DNA from 4 places in the Lacticaseibacillus suihuaensis genome. Region 1 is predicted to be linked to each of the others. Evidence: predicted binding sites of a transcription regulator. Region 1 holds the regulator's gene; each other region holds the start of a gene.
What was found. The regulator CtsR, encoded in region 1, represses protease genes until heat stress. The targets are predictions, from matches to a motif close to TTGGTCAAAAAAGGTCAAANA.
Positions count from the first base shown of each region.

Region 2: ACYVRZ_RS07285 (ATP-dependent Clp protease proteolytic subunit) is a predicted target of CtsR. The motif match lies at 1,187-1,207, and genes of this name have one in related genera.
Region 3: ACYVRZ_RS09360 (ATP-dependent Clp protease ATP-binding subunit) is a predicted target of CtsR. The motif match lies at 967-987, and genes of this name have one in related genera.
Region 4: clpB (ATP-dependent chaperone ClpB) is a predicted target of CtsR. The motif match lies at 600-620, and genes of this name have one in related genera.

Region 1 is NZ_BAAGBJ010000004.1:213,357-215,512, forward strand. It holds gene ACYVRZ_RS05660 (ATP-dependent Clp protease ATP-binding subunit) at 1-979, opposite strand, end outside; gene ACYVRZ_RS05665 (CtsR family transcriptional regulator) at 1,144-1,611, opposite strand; tRNA gene ACYVRZ_RS05670 (tRNA-Pro) at 1,726-1,799, opposite strand; tRNA gene ACYVRZ_RS05675 (tRNA-Gly) at 1,804-1,875, opposite strand; tRNA gene ACYVRZ_RS05680 (tRNA-Arg) at 1,912-1,985, opposite strand; tRNA gene ACYVRZ_RS05685 (tRNA-Leu) at 2,001-2,086, opposite strand; tRNA gene ACYVRZ_RS05690 (tRNA-Gly) at 2,098-2,156, opposite strand, start outside.
Region 2 is NZ_BAAGBJ010000006.1:154,918-157,073, reverse strand. It holds gene ACYVRZ_RS07290 (MarR family winged helix-turn-helix transcriptional regulator) at 14-463, shown strand; gene ACYVRZ_RS07285 (ATP-dependent Clp protease proteolytic subunit) at 530-1,120, opposite strand; gene ACYVRZ_RS07280 (hypothetical protein) at 1,388-2,092, shown strand; tRNA gene ACYVRZ_RS07275 (tRNA-Arg) at 2,154-2,156, opposite strand, start outside.
Region 3 is NZ_BAAGBJ010000010.1:4,761-6,916, reverse strand. It holds gene ptsP (phosphoenolpyruvate--protein phosphotransferase) at 1-219, opposite strand, end outside; gene ACYVRZ_RS09370 (phosphocarrier protein HPr) at 219-485, opposite strand; gene ACYVRZ_RS09365 (hypothetical protein) at 595-786, opposite strand; gene ACYVRZ_RS09360 (ATP-dependent Clp protease ATP-binding subunit) at 1,036-2,156, shown strand, end outside.
Region 4 is NZ_BAAGBJ010000001.1:283,864-286,019, reverse strand. It holds gene ACYVRZ_RS01275 (SDR family NAD(P)-dependent oxidoreductase) at 1-8, shown strand, start outside; gene ACYVRZ_RS01270 (LapA family protein) at 18-395, shown strand; gene clpB (ATP-dependent chaperone ClpB) at 738-2,156, shown strand, end outside.

The DNA.
Region 1 (2,156 bases):
TGGCCCCGATCAGCTGCAGCTCGCCGCGAGCCAGGGCCGGCTTCAAAATGTTGGAGGCGTCGATTGCGCCTTCCGCCCCACCGGCGCCGATCAGCGTGTGAAGCTCGTCGATGAACAAGATGACCTGCCCGTCTTGGTAAATCTCGTCGATCACCTTCTTGAGCCGGTCCTCGAACTCGCCGCGGTACTTGGTGCCGGCGACCAAAGACCCCATGTCGAGCATCATCAGCCGCTTGTTCTTCATGTCGGCCGGCACCTGCCCGGCCACAATTTTCTCGGCGAAGCCCTCGGCGATGGCGGTTTTGCCGACCCCTGGTTCACCGATCAAAACCGGGTTGTTCTTGGTGCGACGCGCCAGGATCTGGACCAGCCGCCGCACTTCCTTGTCGCGGCCGACCACGGGATCCATCTTGTTCTCCCGGGCCAGCTGGGTCAGGTCACGCGCGAGACCGTCGAGCGTCGGGGTGCCGGCGCTGGCCGCCCGGGTCGGCCGGGCAGCTGGGCCGCCCTTGTGCTTGGCCGGGGCATCCGAGATACCCATTTTCTTCAGCACCAGCTGCCGGGTCTTGGCCAGGCTCAGGTCTAGGTTCTGCAGAATCCGGGCCGCCAGGATGTCATCCTCGCGCAGCAGGCCGAGCAGGATGTGCTCGGTGCCAATCTTTAAGGCGCCGAGCCGCTTGGCCTCATCGCCGGCGAAGCTCAGAATCTCCTTGCCCTTGGGCGAGTACGGCAGGTAGGCGTCCTTGGCGGTGCTGCTGCCGGCGCTGGTGCCGTAACCGGTGAAGCGTTCGATTTCATCATGCACATCGGCCTCGGTGACCGACAGCTGACGCAGGGTCTTGCCGGCGATGCCCTCGGGCTCGATCACCAGGGCAATCAAAAGGTGCTCGGTGCCGACGGCGTGGTGGTGGAAGGCCTTAGCCTGATCCTGCGCGATTTGTAAGACGTTTTTAGCACTAGGGGTGAATAAGTTGTCCATACGCAAACTCCTTTGATCCCTGGGATCGGTTCAACACTAACGTTCATCTACTATTGAGTCACAGTTCGTCGTCGCGGTGCAACTACAGCGGTCGGCGGTGCGGTGCGGCAATCCCGGTCGGCCGCGCAGTTGCGACAGCCGAACTAGTGCGACCGCAACACAGGCTAGTGGCCGTAGCGCAGGCTGTCAAGCAGCGCCTGCATCAGCCTGGCTCGCAGCCGGCCCTCGCTGACCGCGTCGGGCTGGGCCAGCACCTGGGGGCTCAGCACGTTGAGCATTGCGGTGCCGGTTTGGCGACTCACCAACCCAGCCTCGTACAGCTGCTGCAGCATGCGCTGAGCCGCCGCGTCGCTCAGCGTCTCCGGCAGCTTCTGAGCCATCAGGCACACCAGCGATTGGTCGGACAGCTGACTGACCTTGTGAATGCGAATGTAGCCCCCGCCGCCGCGCTTGCTTTTGACCACGTACCCCCGCTCCGGGGTGAAGCGGGTCTTGATCACATAATTGATCTGGGACGGGACGCAATTGAACTGGTCTGCGACCTCGGCTCGCGAGATCTCGACCTGCCGCTCGGCCTGAAGCATCGCTTTCAGGTACTGCTCAATCACATCCGACATGTTCTGCCCTTGCAATACGACACCTCCTTTGTCGAGAGTCTGACTAATCTTGACTTTCATTATAGCCATGGTTGGCCAAAAAAGCGAACGCAAAAAAAGATCGGCGTCTGCACGTCGATCTTTGACTGATCGGGAAAACGGGATTCGAACCCACGACCTCTACGTCCCGAACGTAGCGCTCTACCAAGCTGAGCTATTTCCCGATGAAGCGGAAGACGAGATTCGAACTCGCGACCCCCACCATGGCAAGGTGATGTTCTACCACTGAACTACTTCCGCATTATCGCTATTCAATTGCGTTCCGGCGAGCCGGAATGCACCCAGTAGGAGTCGAACCTACAACCTTCTGATTCGTAGTCAGACACTCTATCCAGTTGCGCTATGGGTGCGTATTAATATGACCATGCCGAGAGTCGGGTTCGAACCGACACGGTAATCACTTACCGCAGGATTTTAAGTCCTGTGCGTCTACCAGTTTCGCCATCCCGGCGGAAAGTGAGAAGCGGAAGACGAGATTCGAACTCGCGACCCCCACCATGGCAAGGTGATGTTCTACCACT
Region 2 (2,156 bases), on a different contig from region 1:
GGAGGCGAAGTTTATGGTAAAACCGATTTTATTAGATGAGCAGCTCTGCTTCTCCATCTACCGGGCGCAAAAGCAGTACAATCACTTCTACGCGCAGGCCCTGGCCCGTTTTGGCCTGACCTACCCGCAGTACATCACCCTGCTGTCTTTGTACGAGCACGGGACCATGTCCGTCAAGGAGGTGGGCAAGACCCTCGAGCTTGACTCTGGCACCCTGACGCCTTTGATGAAGCGCCTCGAAAAAGGCGGCTGGATCACCCGCACCCGCTCCACCACCGACGAGCGGCGCGTCGACGTCAGCCTGACCCAAAAGGCCAAGGACTCGCGCGACGAGATCTTCGCCCACGTCGGCGACTGCACCCGGCTGATGCAGCTGGATCAGCCGACTTACGACGCGATCAAGGCGCAGGTCGACCGCGTCGACTCGCACCTGGCCGCCATTCAGGACCAGGCCCTGAGCTAACCCAACACCGCACACAAAAAGCCGTTTCTCAATTGCGAGAAACGGCTTTTTGGCGTCACCGGCCACTTACTTCTGGTCGGCCTTGGTGGTCAAAATCGCATCGATCAGGCCGTAATCCTTGGCCTGTTGCGCGGTCAGGTAGTGGTCGCGTTCGGTGTCGGCCTTAATCTCATCGACGGACTTGCCGGTCGCGTCGGACAGGATCTGGTTCAGGCTGACGCGGGCCTTCAGGATCTGCTCGGCGGCGATTTCGATTTCGGTCTGCTGGCCCTGGGCCCCGCCCAGTGGCTGGTGAATCAGAACCTCGGAGTGTGGCAGCGCAAAGCGCTTGCCCTTCTTCCCGCCGGCCAGAAGCACACTGGCCATGGAGGCGGCCATCCCGATGGCGATGGTCTGCACATCCGCGTGGATGAGGTTCATCGTGTCGAGAATCGCCAGCCCGGAGGTGATCACACCACCGGGCGAGTTGATGTAGAGGTAGATGTCTTTATCCGGATCTTGGGCGTCCAGGAAAAGCAGTTGGGCAATGATCGAGTTGGCCACCTGATCATTGATTTCCCCGGACAGCATGATGATCCGGTCTTTGAGTAGGCGTGAGTAAATGTCGTAGGCGCGTTCGCCGCGGCTGGTCTGTTCAACGACTGTAGGAACTAGCATGGGTATTCCTCCTAGGTTACGTGCGTAAATTAGCACTCATTTGAATACAGTGCTAAGCATACGTCAAAAGTCAAAAAAGGTCAAATACTTCGGCTCACTTTTTTTCGTGTCCTCAGCATAGCACAACGGCGCGGTCTCGCGCATCGGTCGGCACCCGAAATTCGCCGAGGCAGATTACTTTATTCGCCGCGGGGCAACGTGCCACAATGAAGGCGGCAACGTCCAGCCCTGATCGACGTTAAAAGCTGCCTGTAAGGAGATTGTCGCATGTCCTACTTATCCACACTGCTCGCCTGGCTCGGCGTCGGCTTCATCACCGTCGGCCTGATTCTGCTGATTTTGCACATCCTCAAGCACCGCTCGCTCAAGACGCCGGGCATCGATGTGCTCGTCGGCGTCGTCCTGTTCGCCATCGGCCTGGCCGTCGCCCCGGCGCCGCCGACCAAACAGGAACAGGCGGCCGCCTCCCGGTCTTCCCGGGCCGCCGCGCAGTCTTCGCAAGCCGCGAGCAGCCGCGAAGCCAGCGTCGCAAGCCACGCCGCCGCCGAATCCCGGGCCAAGGTCCAAAGGGCCAAGACCGTGCTGGCCAAACTCAACGCCGCCATCGCCAAGACCCTGAAGCAGGACCAAGGCTTTGCCGCTGGCACCCTCGATCACAACGGCCATTCGACCAAAACCGGCACCGCCAACCCCGCCTTCGCCTGGGCCCTGATGGTGATTAGCGTCAAAATCGATCAAGACCACCACGTCAAGGCGCAGGTCAACGCCCAGGTCGCACCGCTGACCGATCGCGCCAAAAAACAGCTCGGCACCCACTGCGCCAACCTCGCGCTGGCCACCCTGGCCGAACTGGGGCAAGCCAAAGACGCCGAGCTCAACGAAGGCCTGTTCACCGAGGTCTACTTCGGCCACCAGATTGTCGCTCAGTCGCACCTCACCGACAACAAGGCCTTTCGCGCCTACTCCTGGTAACCGCTGAACGCAAAAGCAGGCGTCGCCATCACTGGCAACGCCTGCTTTGTGTGGTACCTGATGC
Region 3 (2,156 bases), on a different contig from region 1:
GACTTGCGCCTCTTCCTCACCCAGTGACTCCGCCGCCTTTTCGCGGATAATCTTCAGCTCGCCGTTGCTTTGGTCTAGTGCGTCGTGCAAACGGTCGATTTCTTTTTCTGGATCTTCAATTGTAGACTGAGAAAATGACAAATCGGGTTGCACTAACATGTAGGCCTTCGCAGTTGCGATGCCGTCACTAGCAGCGATCCCTTTGAGTTGCTTTGTCATTAGTCAGACAGACCTTCCTTTTTCATCGTTTCTTCGATGGCGTTGATGGCATCGGCTTCGTCGGCACCCTCAGCGGAGATGGTCACGTCGGCACCTTGGCCAACGCCCAGGGACATCACGCCCATGATGGACTTCAAGTTGACGCTCTTCCCCTTGTATTCCAAGTTGATGTCGGAGTTGAACTTGCTTGCGGCCTGAACCAAAAGGGTAGCCGGACGTGCGTGGATCCCTGTTTCTGCAATGACATTAAATTCGCGTTTTTCCATGAGTAATCTGCTCCTTCGCATAAAAAGTCTTTTCCGAATAGAATGGACAATTCTATCTCTTGTAAACCTTACCATCATTCCGTTTTCACGGCAAGTCTGAAGTCGCTTTTTAATCTCCCGACCCGGATTTGTAACGGTAGACGATGTTACCGCCGCGTTTGGCCTGCCCCACGATCTCGTCGCGGTTGGGATAGTCGGTCCAAGCGGTCCGAAACGCCCCGAAAGTTTCCGGGGTCACCTCGATTTCGCTGCGCGACCCTGCGCGTAACTCGTCCATCAGCTGCTGGTAGTCCGGTGCCATTCGCCTGCCTCCTTTAAAGCGCCAGCCTTTGAAGTTGACGCGCTTTGACGTACAAGATTATGCTAGCATTATGCGAGTGAAACCGCAATCAAAACCGATAAGAAAAGGGTTTCGTCAAATTTTTTAGCACTCTCGGCATTAGAGTGCTTGCAAATTTAACCCGCTGTTGTATACTAGTCCTTGGTCAATAAAGGTCAAAGCTTTTTTTGACAAGGGGGGCTCCCCCCACAAAGAAAGGTCGTGATCGCGATGCTCTGTGAGAACTGCCATCAAAATCCAGCGACCATTCACCTGTACACCAGCGTGAATGGTCAACGCCAAGAGATCAACCTGTGCCAAAACTGCTACCAGCAGCTCAAGGCGCAAGCAGGAGGTTCTATGAATCCAACCAATGCAAGCAACGACCCCTTCGGCTTCAACAGCCTTGACGACCTGTTCAAGGCGATGAGCCAGGGGCAAAATTCGGGCCAGCCCGAATCCCCAACCGCACAGACCCCGCCGACGCAGGCCGGCCGCGGCGGCAACAACAACCGCGGCGGCGGCAACAGCGTGCTCGCGCAGTTCGGGGTCAACCTGACCGACAAGGCCAAAAACGGTGAGATTGATCCCGTGATTGGCCGCGACGCCGAAATCGCCCGGGTGATCGAAATCCTGAACCGTCGCACCAAGAACAACCCGGTGCTGATCGGTGAGGCCGGGGTCGGTAAGACCGCGGTGGTCGAGGGGCTCGCCCTGAAGATCGCCAACGGTGACGTGCCGGCCAAGCTGCAAGAGCGCCAGGTCATCCAGCTCGACGTCGTGTCGCTGGTGCAAGGCACCGGCATTCGCGGCCAGTTCGAGCAGCGCATGCAGCAGCTGTTGACCGAGCTGAAGAAGAGTCCCAACGTCATTTTGTTCATCGACGAGATTCACGAAATCGTCGGGGCCGGCAACGCGGAAGGCGGCATGGACGCCGGTAACGTGATCAAGCCGGCGCTGGCGCGTGGCGAGATGCAGCTGGTCGGCGCCACCACCAACAACGAGTACCGCCAGATTGAAAAAGACAGCGCCTTGGCCCGGCGCCTGCAGCCCGTCACCGTCGACGAGCCGACCGAGGCCGAAACCGTCAAGATCCTCGAAGGCATCCAAAAGCGCTACGAGGATTACCACCACGTCACCTACACGCCGGCCGCGATTCAGGCCGCTGTCACCCTGTCCAGCCGCTACATTCAAGACCGCTTCTTGCCCGACAAGGCCATCGACTTGCTGGATGAGGCCGGCTCGCGCAAGAACCTGACCATCACCGTGGCCGATCCCAAGACCGTGCAGGCCAAGATTGACGACGCCGAAAAGCAAAAGCAGGCCGCGCTGAAGCAAGAGGACTACGAAAA
Region 4 (2,156 bases), on a different contig from region 1:
GAAAGTAGGCGAATTGAATGAAAAATCAACAACGCTTAATCGTCGGACTGGTGATTGCCCTGATCGTGATCATCTTTGCCCTGCTGAACGGCCAGCCGGTGGCCGTCAACTTTTTCGGTGCCGCTTTCAAGTGGCCGCTGATCGTCGTGATCGTCGTGTCGCTTCTGCTCGGCGCCTTGGTCACGCTTCTGGTGTCGACCGCAAGCCTTGCCAAGACCAAAAAGGAAATGGCGGCGCTGACCAAAACCAACCAGGCGCTTGAGGCCGACGTGAAGGCCCAGGTGGCCGCAGCCACTAAGGACAAGGACGCGGAGATCGAGGACCTGCGGCGCCAGCTGGCCGCAGGCGTGGTTGCGTCAGACAGTGCCAATCGGCCGGCCCCAGGCACCAAGTAACGAAGGCCTGGATTGCTGTGAGAAAGCCCCGCATCGGCGGGGCTTTTTTGGCAGCGCGACCGCGGTGGTGGATCCAAAGCGGCGCGGTCCCACACGGACGGATGGAGCAGGCGGGGCTGACGCGTTGGCGGCCGCTTCGCGCCGGTGCCGCGCGTCAAGGCGACTGGCGGCTCCGCCCTGCGACCGATTTTTGCCGTCGAACTTGTTTTGACCTTTACTGACCAATGCCTTCTTGGTAAGATGTCCCTGTAGCGGCGACGCCCTTCAACCGCGTATCATGAAGGGGTAGCCCAGACAATCGGCGGCCACTGGCCGCGGTTGCGATGCCAAAGGAGGATGAACATGAATCCAGATAACTTAACCCAGGCCGTCAGTGAGGCGCTGGCCTCAGCCCAGCAGATTGCGGCGGTGCGGCACCACCAGGAAATCGATGTGGCCCACCTGATGAAGGCGCTGGTGCAGCCCAACGCGTTTGCCAGCACCTTGTTCAAAGACGCCGGGGTCAACCTCGACGGGCTGAACGCAGCGATCGACAAGGCCCTAGACGACCTGCCAGTGGTGGAAGGGGCGACCAGCTACGGTCAATCGCTCAGCTCGACCTTGTACCAGCTGCTGCAAGACGCCGGTAAGGTCCAAGAGAAGCTAGGCGACACCTACATCGCCACCGAGGCCGTGTTACTCGCGCTTTTTGACCAGCAGTACCTGCCGATCACCCAGTACCTGACGGAATCCGGGCTGACCGCCAAGAAGCTGACCGCCGCGGTGAACAAGGTTCGCGGCGGCGCGAAGGTCACCAGCAAAACCGCGGAGAACAATTACCAAAGCCTCAAAAAGTACGGCTCCGACCTGGTCAAAGAGGCGCGAACCGGCAAGATGGATCCGATCATCGGCCGCGACGAGGAGATTCGCAACGTCATTCGCATCCTGTCGCGCAAGACCAAGAACAACCCGGTGTTGATCGGTGAGCCCGGTGTCGGCAAAACGGCGATCGTCGAGGGGCTGGCCCAGCGCATCGTGCGTCAGGACGTGCCGGACAACCTGAAGAATAAGACCATCATCAGCCTGGACATGGGCAGCCTCTTGGCCGGTGCCAAGTACCGCGGTGAGTTCGAGGAGCGGCTCAAGGCCGTGCTCAAGGAGGTCAAAGCGTCTGAGGGGCAGATCATCTTGTTCATCGACGAGATTCACACCATCGTCGGCGCCGGCAAGGCCGAAGGCGCGATGGACGCCGGCAACCTGCTCAAGCCGATGCTGGCGCGAGGCGAGCTGCACTTGATCGGCGCGACCACGCTGGACGAGTACCGCGAAAACATCGAGAAAGACAAGGCGCTGGAGCGGCGCTTCCAGCGGGTACTGGTCCAGGAGCCGACGGTGGAAGACACCATTTCGATCCTGCGCGGTTTGAAGGAACGCTTCGAGATTTTCCACGGCGTCCGGATTCACGACTCGGCCTTGGTCGCCGCGGCAACCTTGTCCAACCGCTACATCACCGACCGGTTCCTGCCGGACAAGGCGATCGACCTGGTCGATGAGGCCAGTGCCAACATCAACGTGGAGATGAACTCCCGCCCGACGGAACTGGACGTGGCCGAAAGGCGCCAGATGCAGCTTGAAATCGAGGCTCAGGCCCTGAGCAAGGAAAGCGACGCGGCGTCTCAAAAGCGCCTGACCCAGCTGCAGGCGGAGCTGGCCGATCTCAAGGAGGAGACCAACAGGCTCAAGGCGCAATGGGCGGCGGAAAAGGCCGACATCACCGCCGTC